Bosea sp. 685: one gene and its partner. The main gene of each other region encodes a partner of the protein of the gene in region 2 in a complex. Links are inferred from orthologs where the notes say so. Each region holds a gene or a part of one and is shown on either strand. Other genes may lie near its edges.

Region 1 (14,152 bases), 4.8 Mb from region 2 along the record:
GCAGCCCGATCCGCCCCCCTTCCCCGACATCGTCATCGCCTCGGGCCGGCGGGCGGTCGCCTATCTGCGCGCGGTCAAGAAGGCCTCGAACGGCCGCAGCTTCACCGCCATCCTGAAGGACCCGCGCACAGGGACCGGCGCAGCAGACTTCATCTGGGTCGCCGAGCACGACCGCCTGCGCGGACGGAACGTGCTCGTCACCACGACCTCGCCGCACCGGCTCGCGCCGGAGCAACTGGCGCAGGCCCGCGCGCATCCCCCCGCTGCGATCGCGGCCCTGCCCTCGCCACGTGCGGCGGTCATCGTCGGCGGCGACAGCCGGCACCATCGCTTCCGGCCCGAGGATATCGCGCGCTTCGCCGGCCTGCTCGACCTGCTCGCGCAATCAGGCGTGGCGCTGATGGGCTCACGCTCACGGCGCACATCGGCGGCGCTCGACGCGGCGGTCGCGGAGGTCTTCACCCGCCACCAGGGCTGGTGGTGGGACGGCACGGGCGAGAATCCTTACGTCGCGCTGCTCGCCAATGCCGACACAATCGTCACGACGGCCGATTCGACCAATATGATAGGCGAGGCGACCGCGACCGGCGTGCCGATCCTGGTCTTCGAACCGCATGGCGGCCACGGCAAGCTGGCGAAGTTCCTGGAGGCACTGAAGCGGCAAGGCGCTGTGCATCACTTCGAGGGGCATCTTGCTGGAGCGCGCTATGAGCCGCTAGACTCAACGGCCGAGATTGCAGAGGCGGTCCGCCAGGGCTGGCTCAGGCATCGGGCCGAACTCGGGCTTGCCGAACCTTGAGCCGGTGCGGCCTTGCACCAGCCGATCGAGACCGTATCTGACTGAATGAAGTCGTGGCATCGGCCGCGCGAACAGGAATATGAGACGATGGCCCATACCCATGCCCGCGTCATGATCGTCGGCTCCGGCCCCGCCGGCTACACCGCCGCGATCTATGCCGCCCGCGCCATGCTCGAGCCGGTGCTGATCTCCGGCATGCAGGCCGGCGGCCAATTGATGATCACCACCGATGTCGAGAACTATCCCGGCTTCGCCGATGTGATCCAGGGCCCCTGGTTGATGGAGCAGATGCGCGCCCAGGCCGAGCATATGGGCACCAAGATGGTCTCCGACCACATCTCGAAGGTCGACCTCTCCCGGCGGCCCTTCCGGCTCTGGGGCGATGGCGGCGAGACCTATTCCTGCGATGCGCTGATCGTCGCGACCGGCGCGCAGGCAAAATGGCTCGGCCTGCCCTCCGAGCAGAGCTTCCAGGGCTTCGGCGTCTCGGCTTGCGCCACCTGCGACGGCTTCTTCTTCCGCAACAAGGAGGTCGTGGTCGTCGGCGGCGGCAATACGGCAGTCGAGGAGGCGCTCTACCTCGCCAACCTTGCCAGCAAGGTCACGCTGGTCCACCGCCGCGATTCGCTGCGCGCCGAAAAGGTGATGCAGGACCGGCTGTTCAAGCACCCCAAGGTCGCGCTGGTCTGGGATAGCGAGATCGCCGAGATCTGCGGCGGCACGCAGCCGCCCAACGTCACGCATCTGCGCCTGCGCAACCTCAAGACCGGCGCGGAGAGCGAACTCAAGACCGACGGCGTCTTCATCGCGATCGGCCATAAGCCGGCGACCGAACTCTTCGTCGGCCAGCTCGCGATGCGTGATTCGGGCTATCTCGACGTCGTCCCGGGCACCGCCCAGACCAATATCCCGGGTGTTTTCGCCGCCGGCGACGTCACCGACGAACATTACCGCCAGGCCGTGACGGCAGCAGGCCTCGGCTGCATGGCCGCGCTCGATGCCGAACGCTGGTTGCAGGCGAGCGAATTGGAGCAGCGCCAGGCGGCTGAGTGAGATCGCAGCGCGATATATCACCAATTGTGATGGATTTCGTCACCAGATTCAGTGCGAAAAAAGAACATCAATGTCACGCAGACATTGACCTGCAACGGTTTTGCCCCCCAACATGCACGAAACGCATAACGGGGGGACCGCGGTGGATTGGGACCGCATCAGGATTTTTTATACCGTCGCTGAATCCGGCAGTTTTACCAAGGCGGGAGACGTTCTGGGCCTGAGCCAATCTGCGGTTAGCCGCCAGATTGGCGCGCTGGAGCGCGAATTGCGTGCGCCCTTGTTCCATCGGCATACGCGCGGGCTGATCTTGACCGAGCAGGGCGAACTGCTCTGGCGCGCTGCGCGCGAGATGACGCAGCGCCTGGAGCGAACCCGCGCCCAGCTTTCGGAGACGCGCGAGCACCCATCCGGCGAGCTCAAGGTCACCGCGACACGCGGTCTCGGCGGGCACTGGTTGACGCCCCGCCTCGCCGAGTTCCTGGATCTCTATCCCGACATCAAGGTCGAGCTCATCCTTACCGACGAGGAACTCGATCTCTCGATGCGCGAGGCCGACATCGCGATCCGGCTGCGCCAACCTCAGCAGCCCGACCTGATCCAGCGCAAGCTCTTCACCGTGCACTTCCACGTCTACGGATCGCCCGCCTATGTGAAGCGCTTCGGCGAGCCCAAGAGCTATGAAGAGCTGGACAACCACCGCATCCTCTCCTTCGGCGGCACCTCGCCATCCTACCTCACGGCTGTGCACTGGCTGGGAACGCTGGGCCGCGACCAGCGCAACCCGCGCCCGATCCATCTGACCGTGAACAACATCACCGCGATGAAGCGCGCCGTCGATTCGGGCGCCGGCATCGCCGTGCTGCCGGACTACCTGATCGAGACCGGTTCGCCCCTGGTGCAGTTGCTGCGGGAGACCGAAATGCCGCAGCTCGAGAGCTATCTGGTCTATCCGGAAGAGATGAAGTCGGTCGCCCGCGTGCAGGTGTTCCGCGACTTCCTGATCCAGAAGGCGCAGCGCTGGACCTACTAGAGCTGATGCGAAAAAGCGGTTTCCGGTTTTCGCAGGAGCAATGCTCTCAACGCCTCGAAGCGATCGGGTTTTTCGCATTCTGACGACGCCGTCCGAAGGTGACGTGATCCGAGTCCGGTTTTCAGCCAAAAGCCGTCTTGCGCATCGCGCAAGGCGGCTTTTCTGCGTCCGGCGCATATGACTCCGACAATTTCGTGACAATTTACAACTATTTAGCTCTCATCATGCGCAAGACGCATAGCCGATACAAGCTATGCTGCATTGCAAAAAGGCAGCTGCTGCCCGATATAGCAAACACGGTTGTTCGCAACGGGCTCCGCTACCTCCTCCCGGCGTTGAGTTCGTTGCAGCCGTTCCCCTCTGAGATGTTTGGCGCTTGCGCTGGATGTTTCAAACTTCAAAGGCCGGCTCCCTCGGGGGTCGGCCTTTTTTTCATGCGTTTTCGGCGTGTCGGGCGCGTGTCGAGACAATTTCCGTCATGGTCGGAACAAGCCCGACCATCCACGCCTTCGCTGAGCGAGGCTTGTGCTCAAGACGTGGAATGCTCGCCACAAGGGCGAGCATGACGGCTGAGCCACTCCCAAAGTCGCCCGCTACCGCCGCCGCGCTTCCAGCGGCAGCGCTCCGAACAGGCTGGGCTCGGCGCTGGTGCGCGCTTTCTCGATCGTCAGCATGCGCAATTTGGTCTCGACGCCGCCATCGGCGGAGAAGCCGCCGGTCTTGCCGCCGGCCGCCAGCACGCGATGGCAGGGCACGATGATCGGCCACGGATTGGAGCCCAGTGCCACGCCGACGGCACGCGCCGCGCCCGGCTCGGCGATACGGGCAGCGACCTCGCCATAAGTCAGCGTCTCGCCCGGCGGAATCGTCAGTGCAACGTCATAGACCTTGCGGTTGAAGGCCGGTGCGCTGTCGAGATCGATCGGCAGATGCGCAAGATCGCGCGGCTCACCCTGGAGGAGCGCCCGGATCTCGTCCATGGCGCTCGCAATGAAGGCGACAGGCGCCGCTTCGCTCGCCTCCGGAAAGCGCCGCGCCAGGCGCCGGCGCGCCGTCTCCTCGTCCCTCTCAGGCAGTTGCGCGCCAATGATGCGCTCGCCCTGCCAGGCCAGCGCGCAGGAGCCGATCGCCGTGTCGAAGAGAACGAAGTGCTGCATCATCGTCCGACCAAAGCCCTCATCCTGAGGAGCGATCCGAGAGGATCGCGTCTCGAAGGATGCTCCAGAAGGCGCAGACAGAGCAAGCTGGAACATCCTTCGAGACGCGGGCTAAGCCCGCTCCTCAGGATGAGGGCTGAGGCGCTCCTAGACGTAGAGCCGTTCGCCCTCCAGCCCCTTGTAGAGCGCTGCGACCTGCTCGGCATAGCCGTTGAACAGCAGCGTCGGGCGGCGCTCGCGCGTGCCCAGCACCTGCTCGCTCGCCTGGCTCCAGCGGGGGTGCGGAACCTCCGGGTTCACATTGGCCCAGAAGCCATACTCGGAAGCCTGCAGCCCCTCCCAGAAGGTCTTGGGACGCTCAGCGACGAACGAGATCTTGCTGATCGACTTCACCGATTTGAAGCCGTATTTCCACGGTGTGATCAGGCGCAGCGGCGCACCATGCTGGGGCGGGGTCGGCTTGCCGTAGATACCCGTCACCATCAATGGCAGATCGCTGGTCGCCTCAGCGATGGTCAGCCCCTCGGTATAGGGCCAGGGATACCAGCGCTGCGACTGGCCGGGCGCGACCTTCGGGTTCATGAAGGTCTCGAACTTCACATATTTCGCTGATGACAGCGGCTTGGCGAATTCGACCAGCGACTTCACCGTGAAGCCGGTCCAGGGCACCGCCATCGACCAGGTCTCGACACAGCGGAAACGATAGAGCCGCTCTTCCAGAGTCATCTTGCGGATCAGATCGTCGATGCCGATCTCCATCGGCTTCTCGACCATGCCGTCGATCGCGATCATCCAGGGCCGCGTCACCAGCCGCTTGGAGGCGCTGGCGACATCCTTGGAGGTGCCGAACTCGTAGAAATTATTGTAGTTCGCCGCCAGATCCTCCTCCGTCACCGGCCGGTCGAGCGTGTAGGCGGCGTTCTTCTTCGCGGGGTAGAGATCGAGCGTCGGGTCGGCGCCTTGCGCGGCGGCGAGCTTCGGCAGGGCCGCGCTCGCGATCAGCCCCGCGCCCGCAGCGAGCAGGCCGCGGCGGTTCATGAAGACGGCCTCGGGCGTGGCCTGGCTTTCGGGCATTTCCCAGCCAGCGCGGCGTTTGATCAACATCGGACGGACATGCTCCGTTTCAGATGCGATCAGTCTAGCGCACGCTCCGAGGTCACGCGCAACTCACGAGGGGGAGAGGTGGAAGGGGCAGTCGGCAATGGGCAGTAGGCAGTCGGGCCGTTCTACTGCCTACTGCCCACGCAACAGCCTCAGCCCCTCGCCTCCAGCGCCTTGACGATCGCAGCCCCCATCTCGCTGGTCGAGACGGCGTTCGTGCCGGGCGCGGCGATGTCCTTGGTACGCGTGCCGGAGCCGAGCACGTCGGCGATCGCGCCTTCGAGCCTGTCGGCGGCCTCGATCGCCCCGAAGGAATAACGCAGCGCCATGGCAAAGGAGCCGATCATCGCGATCGGATTGGCCAGGCCCTTGCCGGCGATGTCCGGAGCCGAGCCGTGGACGGGCTCGTAAAGCGCCTTGCGCTTGCCCGTGACGGGATCTTCCGCGCCAAGCGAGGCCGAGGGCAGCATGCCGAGCGAGCCGGTCAGCATCGCCGCCACGTCCGACAGGATATCGCCGAAGAGATTGTCGGTGACGATGACGTCATACTGCTTGGGCCAGCGCACGAGCTGCATGGCGCAATTGTCGGCGAGCACATGCTCGAGCTCGACATCGGCATAGTCCTTGGCGTGCAGCGCCGTGACCGTCTGCTTCCAGAGCACGCCGGTCTTCATGACATTGTTCTTCTCGGCCGAGGAGACCTTGTTGCGGCGCGTGCGCGCCAGCTCGAAGGCGACGCGGCAGATCCGGTCGATCTCAGGCGTGGTGTAGACCTGCGTATCGACACCGCGCTTGGAGCCGTCCTCCAGCGTGACGATCTCCTTGGGCTCGCCGAAATAGACGCCGCCGGTGAGCTCGCGCACGATCAGGATGTCGAGGCCTTCGACGACCTCGGGCTTGAGCGAGGAGGCCGAGGCCAGCGCCGGATAGCAGATGGCGGGGCGCAGATTGGCGAAGAGCCCCAGATCCTTGCGCAAGCGCAGCAGGCCGGCCTCGGGGCGGTGCTGATAGGGCACATCGGCCCATTTCGGCCCGCCCACCGCGCCGAACAGCACGGCATCCGCGTCCTGGGCGAGCTTCATGTCGCCTTCGGAAATCGCCTGCTTATGCGCGTCGTAAGCGCAGCCGCCGACGAGCCCCTTCTCGATCGCAAAGCCAGCGAGGCCCCGCTTCTCGAACCAGGAGACCACGGTCTCGACCTGGGCCATCACCTCGGGGCCGATGCCGTCGCCGGGCAGGAGCAGGAGCTTATGGGTCGCCATGGGTCGCCTCGCAGCAGCTATCGATTATCGTGCCGGCTGATTACGGGGATGGAGCGCAGCGCGCAAGCGCGCGAAGCGCTACTCTGGCAATCCGCACTTGATCAGACCCTCGATCATGATCTCGGTATGTGCATGCCCGGTCAGGCGCTTGCGCAGCATCGCGATCGAATAATGCGGCGCAACGATGCGCAGCCTGGCGATCAACGGCTGGATCCGTTCGACCTGGCCGAGATGGCCGTTCACCGCGATCAGGCCATTGAGCGCTCCCGACCAATCGGGAAACTCGGCAAGCGAGCGCCAATAGGCTTCCGAGGATTCCTCAAAGCGCCTTGCGCCCATCAAGGTGAACCCATGGATCCAGCTGTAGAACCCGGCATAGGTGCCGACCGGGCTGAGCCGCTGCGCGTGCTCCGCCTGCAGGACCGCCTCGTCGAAGAAACCGGCCCGCGTCAGCATCCAGGCGAACATGCCGCGCCCAAGCGCGAAGCTCGGCGCGGCCTCGACCATCTGCCGCGCCAGCGCCAGCGCCTCGGAATGGCGGAAGACGGTGCTGAGCCAGAACGCATAGGCCATGCGCGACCAGGCCTCGTCGGGATCGAGCCGCATCGCCGCCTGGGCGTGCCGCGCCGACGGTTCGGCGAGCTCGGCATCGACATACCAGCCGCATTGCCCACCGATCAGATAGGCCCAGGCGATCAGGGCATGCGCACGGGCATTGGCCGGATCGATCTGGACCGCCTGCATCAGAAGCTTCATCGCCGCATGGGCTTCGGTGCGATGCAGGCGGTTGATCAGGGACAAGGCCCGCATCACCAGGCCCCAGGCGGCCGGGCGCTCGCTATGGAGCTGCGCCCGGTAGCCCTCCTCGGCATAGATGCTCGGCTCGATCGTCGCGACCACCCGCTGGGTGATCTCGTCCTGAAGCGCAAAGATATCGTCCATCGCGCGGTCGTAGCGCTCGGCCCAGATATGTTTGCCGCTCTCGGCCTCGATCAGCTGGCCGGTGACGCGAATCCGCCCGCCGGCGGTCCGCACGCTGCCTTCGAGCACATAGCGCACGCCGAGTTCGCGCCCGACCTGCCGGATATCGACCGCCCTGCCCTTGTAGGTGAAGGCCGAATTGCGTGCGATCACGAACAGCCAGCGCAATCGCGACAACGCCGTGGTGATATCCTCGACCAGGCCGTCGCCGAAATAGTCCTGCTCGGGGTTGCCGCTCAGATTGTTGAAGGGCAGCACCGCGATCGAGGGCATCTCGGGAAGCAGGAGCGGCTTGTCAGCCGTCGCAGCGAAAGGCGATGCCGGAATCGGCGGCAGTTCGGGCGTGGGCAGCGGCCCTGCTGCCTCCTCGCGCACCTCGGCAACGAAGCGAAACCCCTTGCGCGGAACGGTGCGGATGACGCTCTGGGCCTCGCCGCTATCGCCCACGGCCTTGCGGGCGGCGTTGATGCGACTGGTCAGCGAGGATTCGGAGACGATGCGGCCCTGCCAGACGCTGTCGAGCACGTCGTCCTTGCTGACCATGCGTTCGCGGTTGCGCAGCAGGTAAAGCAGGAGGTCGAAGACCTGCGGCTCGATCGCGATCGCGGAGCCGCTGCGGCTCAACTCGCGCCGGCCAGCATCGAGCACGTGATCGCCGAAGACAAACCGCATTCCCGCTTCGAACCTGCCCGTCTGCATCACCTCAAGAAACAATCAAGCGTTTCTCAAGCAAAAGGCAAGCTGCTCTTCAAGCATGCCGTTGGGTTGTCCGGCATTGTCTCTCCATCGGGGCCGGCACAGACGCCCACCCGCATCTCAGGGGAACGACCATGACCAAGATCTTCGCAGCCGCCGCCCTCGCCGCCGCCATCCTCGCCGCCGCTCCCGCCAGCGCCACCATCGAGCCCAACGGCCTCTCGCTCAATGGCCTCAGCCTCAACGGTACGTACCTCAATGGTCTCAGCCTCAACGGCATCAGCCTCAACGGCATGAAGATGAACGGCATCACCATCAACGGCATGAACCTCAACGGTATGGTGTTCAACGGCATGAACCTCAACGGCGTCGAGGAGAACGGCTTCACCGTCAACGGCCGGGACCTGCAGGGCACCGCCCCGGCCGCCCTCACCCTGGTCGGCGTCGAGCTGGCCGATTGAACCGGACCCTCCGCCACAGCCGCAAAGAACTCCTCCCCTTGCGGGGAGGAGTTCTGCGTTTACGCTAGAGTTCGCCGCGCTTTCCCGGAAAACACTCCGTCATCCCGGACAAGCCGCGAAAGCGGCGCAGACCCGGGATGACGGAGTGGCTCCACGAAAAATCATCAAGCGCTAGCCGCATCCGACAGGATGCCAGCCTTGCGTTTCCTCATCCTCCTCCTCGCTCTGCTCGCCGGCCCCGCCATCGCCCAGACCCACCAGGTCACCGGCGTTGAGGCGCATGAGGGTGCGTTTCGCGTCACGCTGAGCGACGGAACAATGCGCGAGCGCGAGGCGCTGACCGGAATGGTGCTGGTCTACCAGCAGGGCGACCAGCGCATCCGCATCCGCATCGCCGGCATCAGGCAAGACCCCGACGACAGGAGCGGCCGCCGCCTGCTGCATGATTTCCGCAATGCGGCGACCGCCGGACCGCTCTGCCAGCCCGCGCCGGCCGGCACACGCGAGGGCTTTCCGATCGCCGGACGCGCCAATGCGACCGGCGCGATCAGGCGCTCCGAAACGCTCCTCAGACCTTCTTCTCGATGTTCCAGAAGAACTGCGCCGGCGAGAGCGCCATGCCGGTCAGGCTCTTGCGGAACGGTGCGGATGACGCGCTGGGCCTCACCGCTATCGCTGACCGCCTTGCGGGCGGCGTTGATGCGGCTGGTCAGCGAGGATTCGGAGACGATGCGGCCCTGCCAGACGCTGTCGAGCACGTCGTCCTTGCTGACCATGCGTTCGCGGTTGCGCACCAGGTAAAGCAGGAGGTCGAAGACCTGCGGCTCGATCGCGATCACGGAGCCGCTGCGGCTCAACTCGTGCCGGCCGGCATCGAGCACGTGATCGCCGAAGACAAACCGCATTCGCGCTTCGAACCTGCCCGTCTGCATCGCCTCAAGAAACAATCAAGCGTTTCTCAAGCAAAAGGCAAGCGGCTCTTCAAGCATGCCGTTGGGTTGTCCGGCATTGTCTCTCCATCGGGGCCGGCACTGACGCCGACCCGCATCTCAAGGGGAACGACCATGACCAAGATCTTCGCCGCTGCCGCCCTCGCCGCCGCCATCCTCGCCGCCGCTCCTGCCAGCGCCACCATCGAGCCCAATGGCTTCTCGCTCAACGGCATGAACCTCAATGGCTTCAGCCTGAACGGCATGAACCTGAACGGCTTCACCCTCAACGGCATGAACCTCAACGGCGCCATCCTCAATGGCTTCACTGTCAACGGCTTCACCGTCAACGGCGCCTGCCTCAACGGCATTGAGGAAAACGGCTTCACCGTCAACGGCCGGGACCTGCAGGGCGCCGCTCCGGCAGCCCTCACCCTCGTCGGCGTCGAGCTGGCCGATTGAACCGGACGCTCCGCAACAGCCGCAAAGAACTCCTCCCCTTGCGGGGAGGAGTTCTGCGTTTACGCTAGCCGCAACCCGACAGGAGCCAGCCTTGCGTGTCCTCATCCTCCTCCTCGCTCTGCTCGCAGCCCCCGCCATCGCGCAAACCCGCCAGGTCACCGGCGTCGAGGCGCATGAGGGTGCGTTTCGCGTCACGCTGAGCGACGGGACAATGCGCGAGCGCGAGGCGCTGACCGGGATGGTGCTGGTCTACCAGCAGGGCGACCAGCGCATCCGCATCCGCATCGCCGGCATCAGGCCCGATCCAGACGACAGGACCGGCCGCCGCCTGCTGCATGATTTCCGCAATGCGGCGACCGCCGAACCGCTCTGCCAGCCCGCGCCGGACGGCACGCGCGAGGGCTTTCCGATCGCCGGCCGCGCCGATGCGACCGGCGCGATCAGTCCGGCCGGACCGGGCGCCTTCGAGATCGTCTGCACCTCGGGCGCGCAGGGCAAATGCGTGCGCTTCGGCTACGGCCCCTGGCAAAGCCAGCCCGACGGCGCGAGCATGGCCGAGATCTACAACGCCTGCACCCATATGGTGCGCGCCGACTATTGCGGCCTGGGCGAGGCCACGACGCGCAATGGCATGTCGATCGACGTCTATGACGTCCACGCCATCCAGAAGCCGGAGAACAGCCCGAGCCAGGAGTTCGAGGCCGGCTGGGGGCCTGGCGGGGCAGTCTGCGTCCGCCATGTCCGGGTCAAGGAAAACACCTCGCTGGAGCGCCTGGCCGCGACCTGCCCGCGCCTCGCCGGCAAGCTCGGCGAGGGCTGTACGGAGGCAACTGCACGGGCCGCCGGCGCGAAGCTGTTCAATCGCTCCGCGCCGTGAGTGGACCAGAGCAGGATGCGAAAAAGTGGGAACCGGTTTTTCGCATTGATCCTGCTCTCACTCCTTGATGAGATCCGAAACGCCCCTCAGACCTTCTTCTCGATGTTCCAGAAGAACTGCGCCGGCGAGAGCACCATGCCGGTCAGGCTCTTGCGGAAGGCCATCGGCTGCTGCACCAGCCCGGCGGGAACATAGGGCACGAACTCGAAGGCGCGCCGCTCCAGCGAAGCCGCGATCTCCTTCTGCTTTCCGACATCGGGCTCGGCGATCCACTGGTCGCGCAGGCCTTCCATCGTCGGATCGTCGGGCCAGCCGAACCAGGCAGCGCCGCCATTGGCGCGCATCAGCGGATGCAGCGCCGGGTTGAGCGTGTCGGCGCAGGACCAGAGCGTGTGGAACGCCGACCAGCCGCCCTGCTCGGGCGCGCCGCGATTGGCACGCCGGCCGATGAAGCTCGCCCAGTCGGTCGCCACCAATTCGGCGTTCATGCCGAGCTTCTTGAACAGATCCTCCGTGACGAGGCATTGCTGATAGGCGATCGGCTGATCGGCCGGCGCAAGCAGCACGACCTTCTCACCCTTGTAGCCGGCCTCCTTGAGCATGGCCTTGGCCTTCTCGAGATTGGCCTGCATCGCTTCCGCGCCGCCCGCCCCGGTCGACATCGGAGAGCCCGGCGTGAGGAAGGTCTTGGCCTCCTGATAGTACGCCTTGTCGCCGACCACGGCTTCCATGTAGTCGGTCTGGTTGGCCGCCATCATCACGGCGCGGCGGATGCCGGGATTGTTGAAGGGCGGCTGCAACTGGTTGAAGCGCATCAGCAGGAACAGGCCGAGCGGCACGTTCTCGATCGCGATGTCCTTGTTGCCCTTGAGCACGGGCAGCAGATCGACCGGCGGCTGCTCGTACCAGTCGACCTCGCCCTGCATCAGCGCACCGACAGCCGCGGAGGCTTCCGTCAGCGCCAGCCATTCGATGCGGTCGATCCTGGCGATCTTGCCGCCCGCCGCCCAGGACGGCGCTTCCTCGCGCGGCTTGTATTTGGCGAAGCGCTCATAGATCGCGTTCTGACCGGGGATCCATTGCTTGTCCATGAAGCGCCAGGGACCGGAACCGACCGCCTCGGTGATGTTCTTCATGTGGTCGGTCGTCGCCACCCGCTCGGGCATGATGAACGGCACGTTCGACGACAGCTTGCCGAGCGCCGCCGGCAGCATCGGGAACGGCTTCTTCAGCCGGATTACGAAGGTCCGCTGATCGAGCGCGTCGTAACCTTCAACGAAAGTCGCGAAAGTCTGGCCGAAAGCGTCACGCTTCGACCAACGTGCGATCGAGGCGATGCAATCCTGCGCACGCACCGGCTCGTCGTCATGGAAGAACAGCCCATCGCGCAGCCGGAAGGTCCATTTCAACCCGTCCGGCGCGGTCTCCCAGGCTTCGACCATCTGCGGCTTGATGCCGAACTGAGCGTCGGTCGCGAACAGGGTATCATATATCAGGTAGCCGTGATTGCGGATGACATAGCTCGTCGCTGTGATCGGATCGAGCGACGGCAGGGGCGTCGACGGGATAAAGCGCAGGATATTGGCCCGGCTTTGCGAAAAAGCGCGGTTCGGCATGAAACCGGAAGCAGCGAGCGCAGCCGCTCCCTTCAAAGCATTGCGGCGATCGATCGGCATGGCATCTCCTCCTGCTGTCCGGGTCAGCTCTATGACACGCCCAACTCAAGCAAGAGATATACCAGACGTCAATCACTCATCGACCATCGCCGCGCGGTCTCTGCCGCAGCGGCAGGCGAGGTCACGGCAAGAGCCGCGCGGTGACCTCAATCTCGACCTTCATCTCGGGCTTGAGCAGGCCGGCGACGACATAGATGCCCGCTGCCGGGCGGATCTGCCCGAAGACATCGCCGCAGACGCCCAGCACCGGCTCGCAATAGCTCCGGTCGGTCACGAAATACTGCGCCCGCACCACCTGCGAAAGCGACGAGCCGGCCTCCGCCAGCACAGCCTGGATCGTGCGGAAAATATTACGCGCCTGCTCGGCTGCATCCTCCGGCAGCGTCATGCTGGCGTAGTCATAGCCGGTCGTGCCGGAGACGAAGACGAGATCGCCGTCGATCACGGCGCGGGAATAGCCGAAGGCGGTCTCGAAGGGCGAACCGGTGGAGATGAGGCGGCGGGGCATGCGATAGGCTCCGATGAGATCACCCGCGCTGTCTGAAACCGAGCGACGCGTTATGCCACCCGATTTCTGCGCGCGACGGAAAACGCCAGCGTCAGCCCCTCAAACCCGCCCGCTCTTGAGCGCGCGCAGCACCTTTTCGCCCGGCCTGCCGGTCTGCGCCATGCCGATCTTGGCCTCGATCTGCTTGATCGCGGCCCGCGTCAGCGCGCCGACCGCGCCATCGGGCTCACCGACATCATAACCGCGCGCGATCAGCAGGCGCTGGAGCTCGCGACGCTGTTCGCGCGAGAGCGGCAGATCGTCGGTCGGCCACTGACCCTGCACGCCGGGCCGGCCGCGCAAGCGATCGGACAGGAGGGAGATCGCCAAGGCGTAGGAGTCCGCGCCATTGTAGCTGTAGGCCGCGTCATAGTTCTTGAAGACGAGGAAGGCCGGCCCCTCGCGCCCAGCCGGCATCAAAAGCCCGGCATTGCCGGAGCCGGTCAGCGCCGAGCCGTCGAATTTGACGATGCCACGCGCCGCCCAGGACGAAACCGGCTGCTTGGGATTGCGCCCGGTCGAGCCGGAATAGCCTGATGGTACACGCACCTCATAGCCCCAGGGCGCGCCGGTGACCCAGCCCGCCTTGGCCATGAAGTTCGCGGTCGAATGCAGCGCATCGGGAATCGAATCGACCAGATCGCGCCGGCCATCGCCATCGCCATCGACAGCCAGGCGCAGATAGGTCGAGGGGATGAACTGGGTATGGCCGAAGGCACCGGCCCAGGAGCCCATCAATTGCTCCGGCCGCAGGTCACCGCGCTGGATGATCTGCAGCGTCGCGATCAGCTCGCCCTTGAAGAAGGCGTTGCGGCGCGGTGCCAGACAGGCCCCGGTCGAGAGTGCCTGGACCAGCGGCATCTTGCCCCGCGCCTTGCCGAAATCGCTCTCGACGCCCCAGACAGCGACGACGGTGTGGCGGTCGACGCCGAAGCGGCTTTCGGCGGCGGCGAGCGTCGCGGCATGCTGGCGCAGCATGGCGCGGCCTTCCGCGACCTTCTCGTCATCAACCAGCGTGCCGAGATAGTCCCAGATCGGCGTCTTGAACTCCGGCTGGTTGTTCATCGCCTCGATCACCTTCATGTCGGGCTGAACGCCCGCCATGGCGCGGTCGAAGG
Region 2 (14,261 bases):
CATGTCCCTCACCGACACCCGCCTGAACCCGCCACCGACGCGGCCCGACATCACCCGCGCCGTCTGCCGTGGCGCGGGCCGGCATCTGCGCGAGCGCGGCTACGCCATCGTCAAGGAGATGACCTTCGCCAATGGCCGGCGCGGCGATATCGTCGCGCTCTCGCCTGCCGGTGAATTGCTCGTGGTCGAGGTTAAATCCGGGATCGAGGATTACCGCGTCGACGGCAAATGGCCGGATTATCGCGACTATTGCGACGGCTTCCTCTTCGCGGTCGCGCCGGAATTCCCGCGCGAGATCCTGCCTGAGGATGTCGGGCTGATCGTCGCCGACGCCTATGGCGGCGAGATGCTGCGCGACGCGCCCCGCCACCCGCTCAGCGGCTCCAGGCGCAAGGCGCTGACCATCGCCTTCGCCAAGCTCGCGGCCGGGCGATTGGCGCTGCTGGAGGATCCGGGGCTTTAGGCAGGGCTCGGTTCGGCCGTCACCGGCGGTGCCGTCAGGTCTACCGTTTCGACCAGGAAGTCGATGAAGGCGCGCACGCGGGCCGGCAAGCGGCCGCCATGGCCGACATAGACCGCGTTGATCTCCTCGGCATCGCCGGGATTGAAATCCTCCAGCACCGGCACAAGGCGGCCGGCCACGATGTCGTGGCCGATATGGAAGAGCGAGAGCCGCGCCAGCCCCTGCCCGTTCAAAGCGAGCTGCCGCGCGCTTTCGCCGTCGCCGACCGTGACGCGGCCATGGGCCGGGACGAAGAGGCGTTTGCCGTCGAGACAGAACGGCCATTCGTCGCAATGGCGGGCGAAATTGAAGGTGATCAGGTCGTGCTGCGCGAGGTCGGCGATGCTTCGGGGCACCGGACGGCGGGTGAGATAATCGGGCGAGGCGACGATCGCCATCGCGGCTGCGCCGAGCTTGCGCGCCACGAGCTGCGAGGGGCGCATCGGCCCGACCCGGATCGCGACATCGGCGCGCTCGTCCATCAGGTCGATGACCTGGTCGGTGATGGTGATGTCGAGCTGCACGCCGGGATGGGCGGCCATGAAGCGCGGTGCGAGCGGCAGCAGATAAAGCCGGCCGAAGGGCACGTTCGAATTCACCCGCAACCGTCCGCGCGGAATCTGGCAGGCGGCGACCGAGCGTTCGGCCTCGTCGAGATCGGCCAGTACGCGCAACGCGCCGGCGTGAAACGTCGCGCCCTCCTCGGTGAGCTGGAGCTTGCGGGTCGAGCGGATGATCAGGCGCACGCCGAGCCGCGCCTCGAGCCGCGCCATCAGCTTGCTCACCGCCGAGGGCGTCATCCGCAGGGAGCGCGCCGCCGGCGAGAAGCCGCCGAGCTCGACGACCCGCGCGAACACCTCCATCTCGCCGGAGCGGTTGATGTCCGGCCGCGGCATGATGACTTCACCTCACAAATCAATGTCCTGACGGCAATCTAATTCATAGGCGCGCGAACGGCCATATCCCGCCTCGTCACCATTCCTGGGAAAGCCGTCATGCCCGTCGCACTCTATGCCCTCACCGTCGGCGCCTTCGGTATCGGCGTCACCGAATTCGTCATCATGGGTCTGCTGCTGCAGGTCTCGGGTGATCTCGCCATTTCGATCCCGACCGCCGGTCTGCTGATGACCGGCTATGCGCTCGGTGTCTTCGTCGGCGCGCCGATCCTGACGATCGCGACCCGCGGGCTGCCGCGCAAGACGACCCTGCTCGTCCTGATGGCGATCTTCACCCTCGGCAATCTCGCCTGCGCGCTCAGCCCCAGCTTCGGCTGGCTGATGGCCGCGCGCATCGTCACGGCGTTGGCGCATGGTACCTTCTTCGGCGTCGGCTCGGTCGTCGCGACCGGGCTTGTCGCGCCGGAGCGCAAGGCCTCGGCCATCGCCGTGATGTTCACGGGGTTGACGCTGGCGACCTTGCTCGGCGTGCCCTTCGGCTCCTGGCTCGGCCTGGCCTATGGCTGGCGCGCGACCTTCTGGGCGGTGACCGCGATCGGCATCCTGGCTTTCGTCATCCTGGCGCTATTCGTGCCCAAGGCGCGCGAGACCGCGTCGCTGGCACCGCTCTCGGAAGAGTTTGCGGTGCTGGCCCGGCCGCAGGTCCAGCTCGGCCTGCTGATCACCGTGCTCGGCTTCGGCGGGGTCTTCGCGGTCTTCACCTATATCCAGCCGCTGCTGGTCGAACTCTCCGGCTACAGCCAGGAGGCGGTCTCGCCGATCCTGCTGGTCTTCGGCGCCGGTCTCGTCGTCGGCAATCTGCTCGGTGGCCGCTGGGCCGATCGCAGCCTCCAGCCGGCCCTGATCGGCACGCTGCTGTTGCTGACGCTGGTGATGGTCGCAGCCGGCTTCGCCTTCCAAAGCAAGGTCGGCGCTGTCGTCGCGGCCTTTGCGCTGGGAGCTGCCGCCTTCGCCACGGTCGCGCCGCTGCAGATGCGGGTGCTGCAGCAGGCCGGCGGTGCGGGCCAGGGGCTGGCGTCGAGCCTCAATATCGCCGCCTTCAACCTCGGCAATGCCTTCGGCGCCTGGCTCGGCGGCTTCGTCATCAGCCATGGTCCGGGCCTTGCCGGCATCGCTCCGATCGCCGCCCTGGTGCCGCTGGCGGCGCTTGGCCTCGCCGCCTGGAGCCTCGCGATCGAGCGGCGCAGCGCCCGCATCGCCACCATCTGAACAGCTCAATCACGTCGCCTGACAGGAGAAACCTCATGGATTATCGACAGCTCGGCGCATCCGGCCTGAAAGTCCCCGCCCTCAGCTTCGGCTGCGGCACCTTCGGCGGCGAGGGCCCGCTCTTCAGCGCCTGGGGCGACACCGATGTCGCGCAGGCCAAGCGCCTCGTCGACATTTGCCTGGAGGCGGGCGTCACGCTGTTCGACACGGCCGATGTCTATTCCAGCGGCGCGTCGGAGGCGATCCTGGGCGAGGCGCTGGAGGGCCGGCGCAATCAGGCGCTGATCTCGACCAAGCTCGGTCTGCCACTGGGCGACGGCCCCTTGCAGGCGGGCACCTCGCGCCTGCGCCTGATCGCGGGCGTCGAGGCGGCGCTGAAGCGCTTGCGCACCGACCGCATCGACCTGCTGCAGCTCCACGCTTTCGACGCCGCGACGCCGGTCGAGGAGGTCCTGAGCGCGCTCGACGCGCTCATGCGGGCCGGTAAGCTGCTCTATGTCGGCGCCTCCAACTTCTCCGGCTGGCAATTGATGAAGTCGCTCGCCGCCGCCGACCGCCATGGCTGGCCGCGCTATGTCGCCCATCAGGTCTATTACTCGCTGGTCGGGCGCGACTATGAATGGGAGCTGATGTCGCTCGGGCTCGATCAGAAGGTCGGCGCGATGGTCTGGAGCCCGCTCGGCTGGGGCCGCCTGACCGGCAAGCTCCGCCGTGGCCAGCCGCTTCCCGCCGGCAGCCGCCTGCATGAAAGTGCCGATTTCGGCCCGCCGGTCGACGATGAGCGGCTCTACGCCATCGTCGATGTGCTGGATGCGCTCGCAGAGGAGACCGGCAAGAGCGTGCCGCAGATCGCGTTGAACTGGCTGCTGCGTCGCCCGAGCGTCTCCAGCGTCATCATCGGCGCGCGCAATGAGGAGCAACTGCGCCAGAATCTCGGCGCTGTCGGCTGGAGCCTGACGCCCGAGCAGGTCGCGCGGCTCGATGGGGCGAGCGCGGTGACACCGGCCTACCCGCATTATCCCTATTGGCGCGAAGGCGGATTCAGGCAGATCAACCCGCCGCCGGTGTGAGAGGTCGGGAACCGCCCGTCATTCCGGGGCAGGCCGAAGGCCTGAGCCCGGAATGACGGAAGAGAGTGGCTCAGATACCTATCGCGGGGCGCGCTTCGCCAGGATGCGCTGCAAGGTGCGCCGATGCATGCCGAGCCGGCGCGCCGTCTCCGAGACATTGCGGCTGCACAATTCATAGACGCGCTGAATATGCTCCCAACGCACCCGGTCGGCCGACATCGGGTTTTCCGGCGGCATCGGGCGGGCATTGCGCGAGGCGGCCAAGGCCGAATGGATCTCGTCGGCGTCGGCGGGCTTGGCGAGGAAGTCGAAGGCGCCGAGCTTCACGGCGCTGACGGCGGTCGCGATATTGCCATAGCCGGTCAGCACGATGCCGCGCGCGTCGGGCCTGCGTTCCTTCAACCGCGCGATCACGTCGAGTCCGTTGCCGTCGGCGAGGCGCAGATCGATCACGGCGAAGGCCGGGGCGGCTTCTTCGACGGCGGCAAGCCCGGCCGAGACGCTTTCAGCGGTCCGCACCAGATAGCCGCGTCCCTCCATGGCGCGCGCCAGCCGGGTCAGGAACGGCTTGTCGTCGTCGACCAGCAGCAGGGACATGTCCGCCAACGTTTCGGTCGGGGCGGCTTCGCTCAGCACATCTTGCATCGGAACTCTCCTTCCGCCGGGCCTGTCCCGACGGAATTGTAGCGCGGTTGCCTCCGCTGCGCATCCGGCAGGGGGTCAGCCAGCCCTATGTAGGGCCGAAGCGCCCGGGTTTGTAGCCCCTTGCGGACGCAGGCCGGCCTCGAACACAGCTCTTGACCAGCTGATCCTGATCGAGGCCCCGCTTGCAGGCGCGGGCAGATTCGAGAATTCGATCGCCGCCCCGCCGCGCTCGAGCAGCGTCTTGGCGATGAAGAGGCCCAGGCCCAGCCCGCCGCCGGCGCGGTTCTCGCCCGCGCCATGGGTGAGGTAAGGTTCGCCGGCGCGCATCAGCACGTCCGCTGGAAAGCCCGGCCCGTCATCGGCGATGATCAGCGTGACCTGACTGTCATCCCAGCGCGCCGTGATGGTCACGGCCGCCTGGGCGAAATCGACCGCATTGTCGACGATGTTGCCGAGGCCATAGATCATGCCTGGGTTGCGGCGGCAGATGGGTTCGGGCTTCTCGCCCTGCATCGCGATTTCGAAGGGCATGCCGAAGGGGCGTTGCGGCCCGGCCGCTTCCTCGATCAGCAGGCGAAGCGACAGCTCGTCCAAAGGACTGCCATCGTCGTCCTGCAGCGAGGTGAGTTTGCCGAGGATGCCGCGGCAGCGCTCGACCTGCTCGCGCAGCAGCGCGATGTCCTCGGCCATTTCGCCTTCCGCCGGCGCCAGGCGCGAGAGCTCGCGCGCCACCAGCGCGATCGTGGCGAGCGGCGTGCCGAGCTCATGGGCTGCGGCGGCGGCCAACCCGTCGAGCTGCGAGAGATGCTGCTCGCGCGCCAGCACGAGCTCGGTGGCGGTGAGCGCGTCGGAGAGGTCGCGCGCCTCCTTGGCGACCCGCCAGGCATAGATGCCGGTAAATCCCAAGCCCAGCACGAGCGCGATCCAGTTTCCGGCCTGGTAATAGGGTGGCAGCACCGGGCGGCCCTCGCCGGCCCAGGGCAGCGGCAGATGCGCGAAGCTGAGCCCTGTCGCCAGCGCCACGCCGAGCATGCCGAGCAGCAAGGTGCGCTGTGGCGGCAGCGCCGTCGCCGAGATCATCACCGGCGCGAGGAACAGGATCGAGAACGGGTTCTGCAATCCGCCGGTGAGGTAGAGCAGCGCGGCGAGCTGGATGATGTCGAAGGCCAGCAACGCGGTCGCAGCACCCGCCGTCAGGCGGTGGCTGAGCGGAAAGCGGATGCGCAGCGCGATATTGAGCCAGGCCGAGACGGCGATGACGGCAAAGCACCAGCCAAAGGGCAAGACGAAGCCGAGCCCGAAATGCACGCCCGCCACAGCCAGACTCTGGCCCGAGATCGCGAGCCAGCGCAGCCTGACCAGCGTGTCCAAGCGCAAATGCCGGCTCGACCGCGCGAGCGCCGACTCCAGGAAATCGGGGGGCGTCACGGCTTTGTTCCGGACGCGGGCCGGTGCGGCATCGTCAGCAATATCCTGTGGCAGATCGGCATCGCAGCGAAATCTTAGTCTTTAGCCGGGTTGTATGAGAACAAATACCACCTACGGTGCGTTCCCTGTTGCGGCGCATCATGAAATGTCGCCGCGACCGAAAGACCGATTTCGCATGTACGGGGCCGCCATGTCGTTTGCCTACCATGCCTTCGAAGCTGTGCACATGATGGTGGGGCCCGCGCGCGGCCTCTCCGACGCGATGCAGCTCGCTTTCAAGAACCCGGCCAATCCGCTGAGCTACACGCCGTTTGGCCGCACCATCGCCGCCTCCTGCGAATTGTTCGAGCGCAGCACGCGCCGCTATGGCAAGCCGACCTTTGGCTTGGCCGAGACCACGATGAACGGCGTCAAGGTCGCTGTCGAGGAGCGCACCGTCTGGGAACGGCCCTTCTGCAAGCTGATCCATTTCGACCGCAAGATCGAAGGCCGCCGCAAGCCGCAGCCCAAGGTGCTGCTGGTCGCGCCGATGTCGGGCCACTACGCCACGCTGCTGCGCGGCACGGTCGAGGCCTTCCTGCCCGGCCATGAGGTCTACATCACCGATTGGGTCGATGCTCGCCATGTGCCGCTCTCGGCCGGCCGCTTCGATCTCGACGACTATATCGACTACGTCATCGCCATGTTGCAGATGCTCGGCTCCGACACCCATGTCATGGCCGTCTGCCAGCCTTCCGTGCCGGTGCTCGCCGCGATCGCTCGCATGGAAGCGGAGAACGACCCTTCCGCTCCGCGCTCGATGACGCTGATGGGCGGTCCGATCGATACGCGTCGCTCGCCGACCGAGGTCAACAAGCTTGCGATGGATCGCGGCATCGACTGGTTCCGCAACAACTGCATCACCACCGTGCCCTTCCCGAACCAGGGTTTCTTCCGCGCCGTCTATCCCGGCTTCCTGCAGCTCTCGGGCTTCATGGCGATGAATCTCGACCGGCACGTCACTGCCCATTACGACATGTTCAAGCATCTGGTTCGGGGCGATGGCGATTCCGCCGAGAAGCATCGTGACTTCTACGATGAGTACATGGCGGTGATGGACCTGACCGCCGAGTTCTATCTCCAGACCGTCGAGACCGTCTTCGTCGAGCATGCCTTGCCCAAGGGCACGATGATGCATCGTGACAAGCCGGTCGATCTCAAGGCCATCCGCCGCGTCGCGCTGATGACGGTCGAGGGCGAGAACGACGACATCTCCGGCGTCGGCCAGACCCAGGCCGCCCATGATCTCTGCGCCAATATCCCGGCCGACAAGCGCGTCCATTACCTCCAGAAGGGCGTCGGTCATTACGGCGTCTTCAACGGCTCGCGCTTCCGTTCCGAGATCGCCCCGCGCATCTCGGACTTCATGGTCAGCCTCGACATGGAGGTGGCCAAGAGCCGGCGCGATGCGAGCGCGGTCGAGGCCCGCAAGGCGCTGAAGATCGCGAGCTGACACCCAACTGGTTCTTGCCCCTTCCGCAACGCCCGCGAATCTCGCACAATCGCAGGCGATGCGGCTCTCTCTGTTCAAGCGGCAACCCGATCCCGACAGGATCGAGGTTCCCCATGCCGGCACGATCTACCCGGTCGCGGTGAAGCGGCGGGCGAGCGCGCGCCGCATGACCTTGCGCGTCTCGCAGGCGACGGGCGAGATCACGCTGACCTTGCCCGAACGCGCCGATTTCGCCACGGGCCGGCTATTCGCCGAGAAGCATGGCGGCTGGATCGCGGCGCGCCTCGCCAAGCGGCCGCTATCGGTTCCGTTCGAGCCCGGCCAGAGTATCCCCTATCGCGGCGCGCCGCACCGCATCGTGCATTGGTCGAAGGTGCGCGGCGTCACCCATGCGACGACCGACAAGGATGGTGCGGCGATCATCGCGGTGGCGGGGGAGGCCGTGCATGTGCCTCGCCGCGTCAAGGATTTCCTGCGCCGCGCCGCGCTCGAGGATCTCGAGCGCGCCGTCAGGACGCACACGGCGACGCTCGGCATCCCGGCACGCAAGATCACCATCCGCGACACCACCAGCCGCTGGGGTTCGTGCTCGTCCAAGGGCCATTTGAACTTCTCCTGGCGCTTGATCCTGGCGCCGCCGCTGGTGCTCGACTATCTCGCCGCCCATGAGGTCGCCCATCTCAAGGAGATGAACCATTCGCACCGCTTCTGGACCCTGACCCATAAGCTCTGCCCGCGCACGGAAGAGGCGGAAGCCTGGCTCAAGCGCCATGGCGCGGGGCTGCACGGCTTCGGCTGAAACTCGACAGCACAATGCTCCCGGCCGAGAGCCGGATGATGTCGGATGGCATCACAAAGTGATCCCATCCGACATCTGAATCCGTCTTTCATCAAGGAGTTAGAGCAGGATCGAAGCGAAAAACCGGTTTCCACTTTTTCGCATCCTGCTCTAGATAGCGGGCACAGCCAGCCCAAGGGTCGCGACCTCCATGAAACTCCGTCCCGATACGCTGGCGATGACCGCCGTCCTCGCCATGCTGACGGCGCTTGGGCCGCTCTCGACCGATTTCTACCTGCCGTCGCTGCCTGAGATCGTGCGGGTGATGGAAACGGATGTCGCGGGCGCGCAGGCGACCTTGTCCTCCTTCCTCTTCGGCTATGCCGGCGGTCAGGTCATCTGGGGCCCGCTCTCCGACCGGCTCGGCCGCAAGCCCATCCTGCTCGCCGGGCTGGCCCTCTTCCTGCTGGCGACGCTGGCTTGCGCGCTCGCGCCTTCGATCGGGGCGCTGACGGCGGCGCGCGCCGTCCAGGCCTTTGGCGCGTCCGGCCCGATCGTGCTCGGCCGCGCCATGGTGCGCGATCTCTATGAGGGGCCGCGCGCCGGCCGCGAAATGGCGCGCATGGGCATGATCATGGGGCTGGTGCCGGCGGTCGCGCCGGTCCTGGGCGGCCTCTTGCAGGACGCTTTCGGCTGGCGCTCGACCTTCGTCGCCTCGCTCGTCTTCGCGCTCGGCCTCGCCGCGACGATCATTCTCGTCATGCCCGAGACGCTCAGGGCGCGCACGCCCGGCGCCCTCTCCATCCCCGCGATCTTCCGCGGCTTCGGCGTGCTGCTGCAGAACCGCGCCTTTCGCGTCTATGTCGGCTTGACGGCGCTGGCCTATGCCGGGCTCTTCGCCTTCATTTCGGGCTCGTCCTTCGTGCTGATCGGCATCTACGGCCTGTCGCCGGTGCAGTATGGCTTGTCCTTCGGCTTCGGCGTCCTCGGCTTCATCGGCGGCACCATCCTCGCCCAGCGCCTCGTCGGCTCGCGCGGGCTGGACGGCGTCATCGCGATCGGCGTGGCCTGTCTCGCCGGTGGTGGCGTGGCGATGCTGATTTGCGTCGCGGCTGGTATCGGCGGGCCGTTCGGCGTGGTCGTACCGATGGCGCTCTATGCCTGCGGCATCGGGCTGACCATGCCGCAGTCGCAAGCCTCGGCGATGATGCCGTTTCCCGACAGGGCGGGCGCGGCCTCGTCCTTCAACGGGCTCTGCCAGATGCTGCTTTCGGCCTGCGTCGGGCTTCTCGTCGGCCATGCCCTGAAGGGCACGGCGCTGCCGCTGCCGCTGGTGATGTCGGCGCTCGGCGTGGCCGCGCTGGTGCTGTTCAAGGCAAGCGCTGCGGTTCGGGCCGAAAAAACCTAGACCATTGTTTTAACACGTTTTCTTCACGCGAACCGGTATCCGCTTCACTTGAAAACGCTCTAGATTCTCGAGTTCGCACGGGTTGTTTCGAAAACTGCATTCGCTGCTCGAGCCGATGCTTCGACCCCTACGTCCGCTCGGTTTTGCCTGCGATCACGCCGGCAAGGACCAATGCGACGACGCCGATCGGGCACATCACGACATAGTACAGCACGGCGTCGCCATGTGACCGCAGAACGTTGTCCAGCACCGCGCCCGTCATGAGCGTCATCGCAAGAGCGCCGATGCAGGCCCAGCCCTTCCAATGCACGGGAAAAAAGCGGCCGAGTCTTGACGAGGTGAACCAGGGTTCCTTCATCGAAGTCTCTGCCACCGAGCAAGACTCCGCCACCGAGCATCAGCCGCCAAACAGCTTCTGCAGCAGGTTCTTCCCCTGCGGCGCCGGCGGCACCCAGCTGCGTTCGCTGTCGGCCGTCTGCGTATTGGCGGGCGGGCGGGCGGCCGCGACCGGCGCGCCATTGTCGAAGATCGATTTCGGCCCGCTGCGCCAGAGCCCGCCCGGCAGGGGCGCAGGCTGCATGCCGGCATGGGCGGCCTTCATGTACTTGCCCCAGATCTCGGCCGGCAGCCCGCCGCCGGCGACCCGCTTCATCTGGCTGTTGTCGTCATTGCCGAGCCAGACGGCGGTGACGAGGCGGGCCGTGAAGCCGACGAACCAGGCGTCGCGGAAATCCTGGGTGGTGCCCGATTTGCCGCCGACCTCCCAGCCGGGAATGTTGGCCTTGGTGCCGCTGCCGCTGATCATGACCTCGTGGAACATGGTGTTCATCATCGAGAGCGTCTGCGGCTGCACCACGGTGCCGAAACCCGAGCCCTTGCGGGCATAGATCGCTTTGCCGGAGGCCGATTTCACCTCGCGGATGACATAGGGCAGCACCGACTGCCCGCCATTGGCGAAGGTGGCGTAGGCCGTCGTCATCTCCACCGGCGTGACCTCGGAGGTGCCCAGCGCCAGCGAGAAATTGGGCTGCAGGCTCGACGAGATGCCAAGGCGTTGCGCCGTGCGGACCACCTCCTTCGGCGTCACCTCCTGGATGAGCCTGGCAGCGACGGTGTTGAGCGAATGGGCGAAGGCTGTCTGCAGCGTCACTGGGCCGCGATAGCTTCGGGAATAGTTCTCCGGCTCCCAGCCCTTGATCGAGACCGGTGAATCGTCGCGGATCGTGTCCGGCGTCAGGCCTTGCTCCAGCGCGGTCAGATAGACGAAGGGCTTGAAGGACGAACCCGGCTGGCGCTTGGCGGCGGTGGCGCGGTTGAACTGGCTCTTGGTGTAGTCGCGCCCGCCGATCAGGGCGCGCAACGCCCCGTCCGGCGCCATCGAGACGACCGCGCCCTGGCTGACATTGAGCTTGCCGCCTTGCGCCGCCAGAGCCTCGACCAGCGTCGTCTCTGCCGAAGCCTGCAGCTTGGTGTCGATCGTCGTCAGCACGGTGACGTCGCCTTCGACCGCGCCGATGAAGTCGTCGAGTACGTCCATCACATAATCGGCCGCATAATTCACCGACCCGGCGCCGCTGCGTTCCGGCACCTCGGCAGGCGCTGTCAGCGCCGTCTTGGCGGCAGATTGCGAGATGAAGCCTTGATCGGCCATCGCCGCGATCACGAGCTGCGCCCGCTTCTCGGCGGCGTCCGGGTTGCGGTTGGGCGCGAGCCGCGAGGGCGCCTGCACGAGGCCAGCCAGCATCGCCGCCTCCGCGATCGTCACCGAGCGCGCCGATTTGTTGAAATAGCGCTGCGCCGCGGCCTCGACGCCATAGGCGCCCGAACCGAAATAGACGCGATTGAGGTAGAGTTCGAGAATCTGGTTCTTGGAGTAGGTCCGCTCCAGCCACAGCGCCAGGATCGCCTCCTGGATCTTGCGCGCGGCGGTGCGTTCCTGGGTCAGGAACAGGTTCTTGGCGAGCTGCTGCGTCAGCGTCGAGCCGCCTTGTACGCCACCGCGACGGCGCAGGTTGTTGACCATGGCGCGCGCCAGGCCGACCGGGTCGATGCCGAAATGTTCGTAGAAGCGCCGGTCCTCGATCGCCACGAAGGCCTTGGGCAGATAGGGCGGCACCTCGCCGATGGTGATGGTGCGCCCGCCGGTCTCGCCGCGATTGGCGAGCAATGTGCCGTCGGCGGCGAGAATCGCGATATTGGGCGGCCGCTTCGGCACGGTGAGCTGGTTGATCGGCGGCAATTGCGCGGCGTGATAGGCGATCAGCCCGCCCAGCCCGATGGCGCACCAGAGGCCGAGCACCATCGTCCAGTAGAACAGGCCCCCGAGCAGCGAGCGGCCCCTGCGCTTGCGCCGCCGGCCGCCACCATTGCCGCCACCGCCGCTGCTGCGCTTGTCGCGTCGCGGGGCTTCGCGCCGCTCATCGTAACCTGCGGGCGCGCGGTTGCCGCGCCCAGGGCGATCGTCGTCGGACAGACGCATGTCGAAATCGTCGCGGCTTTCGTCGCGTCCGCGTTCGAATGACGGCTCGCGCCGCTCGCCTCGTCTCGCCTTGTCGTTCATTCCGCCCCGTTCAAGCCTGCCGGCACATTCTCAAAAAGGTAAAGCTGCCCTCGCGTCAAACAGGAGTGAAACATGGCGCTTTTAAGGGGCGGTTAAGCCTGGGGCTGGCGGGGATGCGTCGCAGCGTCACGTGAACGTGAAGATGTTGCAATCATGCAAGCCTGTATCGCCGCGCGGAGAATATTGCGCCGCCTGCGACAATCTGCCTATCAAACGCAAAATAAGCCGTCGGGTGGTGATGCCTCGATCGATTCTCCGCGGATCGACGAAGATTCAATGTCGAAATCGCAAGCTACAGAAAGAGAGATACATGCAGGCCCTTAACTCCCTCCAGCGCTATTCGCCCCAGATGCTGGCCGTGCTGCGCATCGTCACGGCATTGATCTTCATCGCTCATGGCACGCAAAAGCTCTTCGGCTTCCCAATCCCGCCCGGAAGCGGCCTGCCGGCCATGTTCACGCTGGGTTGGACCGCGGCGATTCTGGAATTTGTCGGCGGCCTCGCCATCCTGGCTGGTTTCATGACGCGCCCGGTCGCCTTCATCCTGGCCGGCGAGATGGCTGTCGCCTACTGGATGGCGCATGCCCCCCGGAGCTTCTACCCGATCGCGAATGGCGGCGACGCAGCGATCCTGTACTGCTTCATCTTCCTCTATCTCTTCGTCGCCGGCGCCGGCGCCTGGAGCGTCGATAATCGCAGCAAGGCCTGATCGAGCTCGCCTCGACCACGGATACGAAAAAAGCCCGCCTTTCCCAGGGAAAGGCGGGCTTCTTTTTGTCGAATAGGCGAATGCCTCAGACGGAGCCGGCGATCCAGCGCGACAGGTCGCTCTTGGGGGCCGCACCGACCTTCTGCGAGGCCAGCTTACCGTCCTTGAACAGCATCAGGGTCGGAATCGAGCGGATGCCGAACTGGGCGGGGATCGCCTGGTTCTCATCGACGTTCATCTTCACGATCTTGACCTTGCCGTTCATCTCGCCGGCGATTTCCTCGAGCGCCGGGCCGATCATGCGGCAGGGTCCGCACCATTCCGCCCAGAAATCCACCACGACCGGCTCGGAGGACTTCAGGACATCGGCCTCGAAGCTCGCATCGGTCACTTTGGTCGTCGCCATGGCTTGGTCGCCTTTCACAATCTGTTTGGCAGCAGCGCTGCGCTCGGGGTGAAGCTATGAACGCGCAAGGCCCGGGTCAAGGCACGGTCGCAGGCCCTCGAAGCAAGGCTAACCTGCCATTTTCGCCAGAACGGCGTCGAGATCATCCGCTTCCGGCTCGAGCGTCGTCAGCGTCGCGGTGTAGATCGCCAGCGCCCGCACGCGGCGGCCGGGATAGATCGCCCCGACAAGCGCGCGATAGACCGCAAGCTGCGCCAGCGTCGTGGGCGGGATCGCGGCTGCATTCGCGGGGGGCCGCGCCGTGGTCTTGAAATCGGCGATCAGGACTTCATCCTTCGTCACTGCGAGCCGGTCCATCTGGCCCGACACCGCTCGCCGGGAGCCGTCCGCCAGCGAGATCGCGCCGGTGATAGGCACTTCGGCAAGCGAGCCTTCAGCAAAGAGCGCGGCCAGCGCCGGCTCGCGCAGCAAGGCAAGCGCCGCCGTGACGATCCGCGCGCGCCGCTCCGCCGGCAAGCCGCCGCCGCGCGTCGCCGCCAGTGCTTGCGCGACCGCCTCGCGCCGTGCGGCTTCGACTTCGGGCAGTATCTGCAGCAGCAGATGGGCCAACCGGCCCGCGCTTGCGGCCTGGGCAAGGAAGGGTCCGTCGCCTGGCCGCTCAGTGCCGTCGGCGGCAGAGAGCGCGCTCGACGGCTTCAAGGGCGGTGCGGGCTCGTGCTCACGCGGCGCGGGGCGGCCGAACCAGGCGGGGATCTCGATCGCGCCACGCGCTTCCAGCGCTTTGGCGGGCTCGGCAACGCGCGGCGCGGAAACGCGGAAACGCTGGATCACGCCCTGGCCGTCGGGCGCCGGCATATCTTGCAGGCCCTGTTCGGAGGCGGCGAGCCCGGCCGCGACCATCGCATACCAGCTGCCTTCGGGAGCTTCGCCCTTGGGCTGTGCGCCGCAGACGATCAGGCGGTCCTCTGCCCGCGTCAGCGCGACATAAAGCAGGCGGTGGTGCTCCTCGACCATCTGCTGCACGACCAGCGCCTTGGCCGCCCGCGTCGCCTCCGCATCTTCCGCGCCGGCCGGCGGCCAGAGCGGCACGGGCAGGCC

Evidence for each region.
Region 1: the proteins of trxA (region 2) and trxB are in contact, whole or in part, in a crystal structure (PDB 1F6M), measured with the Escherichia coli proteins. The link is inferred for Bosea sp. 685 from one-to-one orthologs.

The regions. Positions count from the first base shown.
Region 1 is NZ_CP134779.1:1,423,331-1,437,482, reverse strand. What follows is about bases 1-2,869. They hold trxB (thioredoxin-disulfide reductase), read left to right. Parts: upstream 1-886; coding sequence 887-1,852; downstream 1,853-2,869. Other genes in these bases: RMR04_RS08030 (LysR family transcriptional regulator), read left to right, coding at 1,995-2,869; RMR04_RS08040 (mitochondrial fission ELM1 family protein), read left to right, coding at 1-799. Outside these bases: more of RMR04_RS08030, read left to right, coding at 2,870-2,885; RMR04_RS08025 (methylated-DNA--[protein]-cysteine S-methyltransferase), read right to left, coding at 3,479-4,045; protein-methionine-sulfoxide reductase catalytic subunit MsrP, read right to left, coding at 4,190-5,146; leuB (3-isopropylmalate dehydrogenase), read right to left, coding at 5,296-6,405; RMR04_RS08010 (winged helix-turn-helix domain-containing protein), read right to left, coding at 6,484-8,058; RMR04_RS08005 (hypothetical protein), read left to right, coding at 8,217-8,543; RMR04_RS08000 (hypothetical protein), read right to left, coding at 8,715-8,987; RMR04_RS32080 (winged helix-turn-helix domain-containing protein), read right to left, coding at 8,900-9,448; RMR04_RS07990 (pentapeptide repeat-containing protein), read left to right, coding at 9,425-9,934; RMR04_RS07985 (ADYC domain-containing protein), read left to right, coding at 10,026-10,811; RMR04_RS07980 (ABC transporter substrate-binding protein), read right to left, coding at 10,898-12,487; RMR04_RS07975 (RidA family protein), read right to left, coding at 12,609-12,995; RMR04_RS07970 (lytic murein transglycosylase), read right to left, coding at 13,095-14,152.
Region 2 is NZ_CP134779.1:6,238,414-6,252,674, reverse strand. The notes cover bases 11,504-14,261. They hold trxA (thioredoxin), read right to left. Parts: upstream 13,164-14,261; coding sequence 12,843-13,163; downstream 11,504-12,842. Other genes in these bases: addA (double-strand break repair helicase AddA), read right to left, coding at 13,272-14,261; RMR04_RS30340 (DoxX family protein), read left to right, coding at 12,359-12,757; RMR04_RS30345 (transglycosylase domain-containing protein), read right to left, coding at 11,504-12,048. In the rest of the region: RMR04_RS30395 (MmcB family DNA repair protein), read left to right, coding at 2-463; RMR04_RS30390 (LysR family transcriptional regulator), read right to left, coding at 460-1,398; RMR04_RS30385 (MFS transporter), read left to right, coding at 1,498-2,667; RMR04_RS30380 (aldo/keto reductase), read left to right, coding at 2,703-3,737; RMR04_RS30375 (ActR/PrrA/RegA family redox response regulator transcription factor), read right to left, coding at 3,816-4,382; RMR04_RS30370 (ActS/PrrB/RegB family redox-sensitive histidine kinase), read right to left, coding at 4,458-5,810; RMR04_RS30365 (polyhydroxyalkanoate depolymerase), read left to right, coding at 6,001-7,302; RMR04_RS30360 (M48 family metallopeptidase), read left to right, coding at 7,361-8,101; RMR04_RS30355 (multidrug effflux MFS transporter), read left to right, coding at 8,292-9,488; RMR04_RS30350 (hypothetical protein), read right to left, coding at 9,616-9,861; more of RMR04_RS30345, read right to left, coding at 9,886-11,503. UniProt on the Escherichia coli protein: Participates in various redox reactions through the reversible oxidation of its active center dithiol to a disulfide and catalyzes dithiol-disulfide exchange reactions.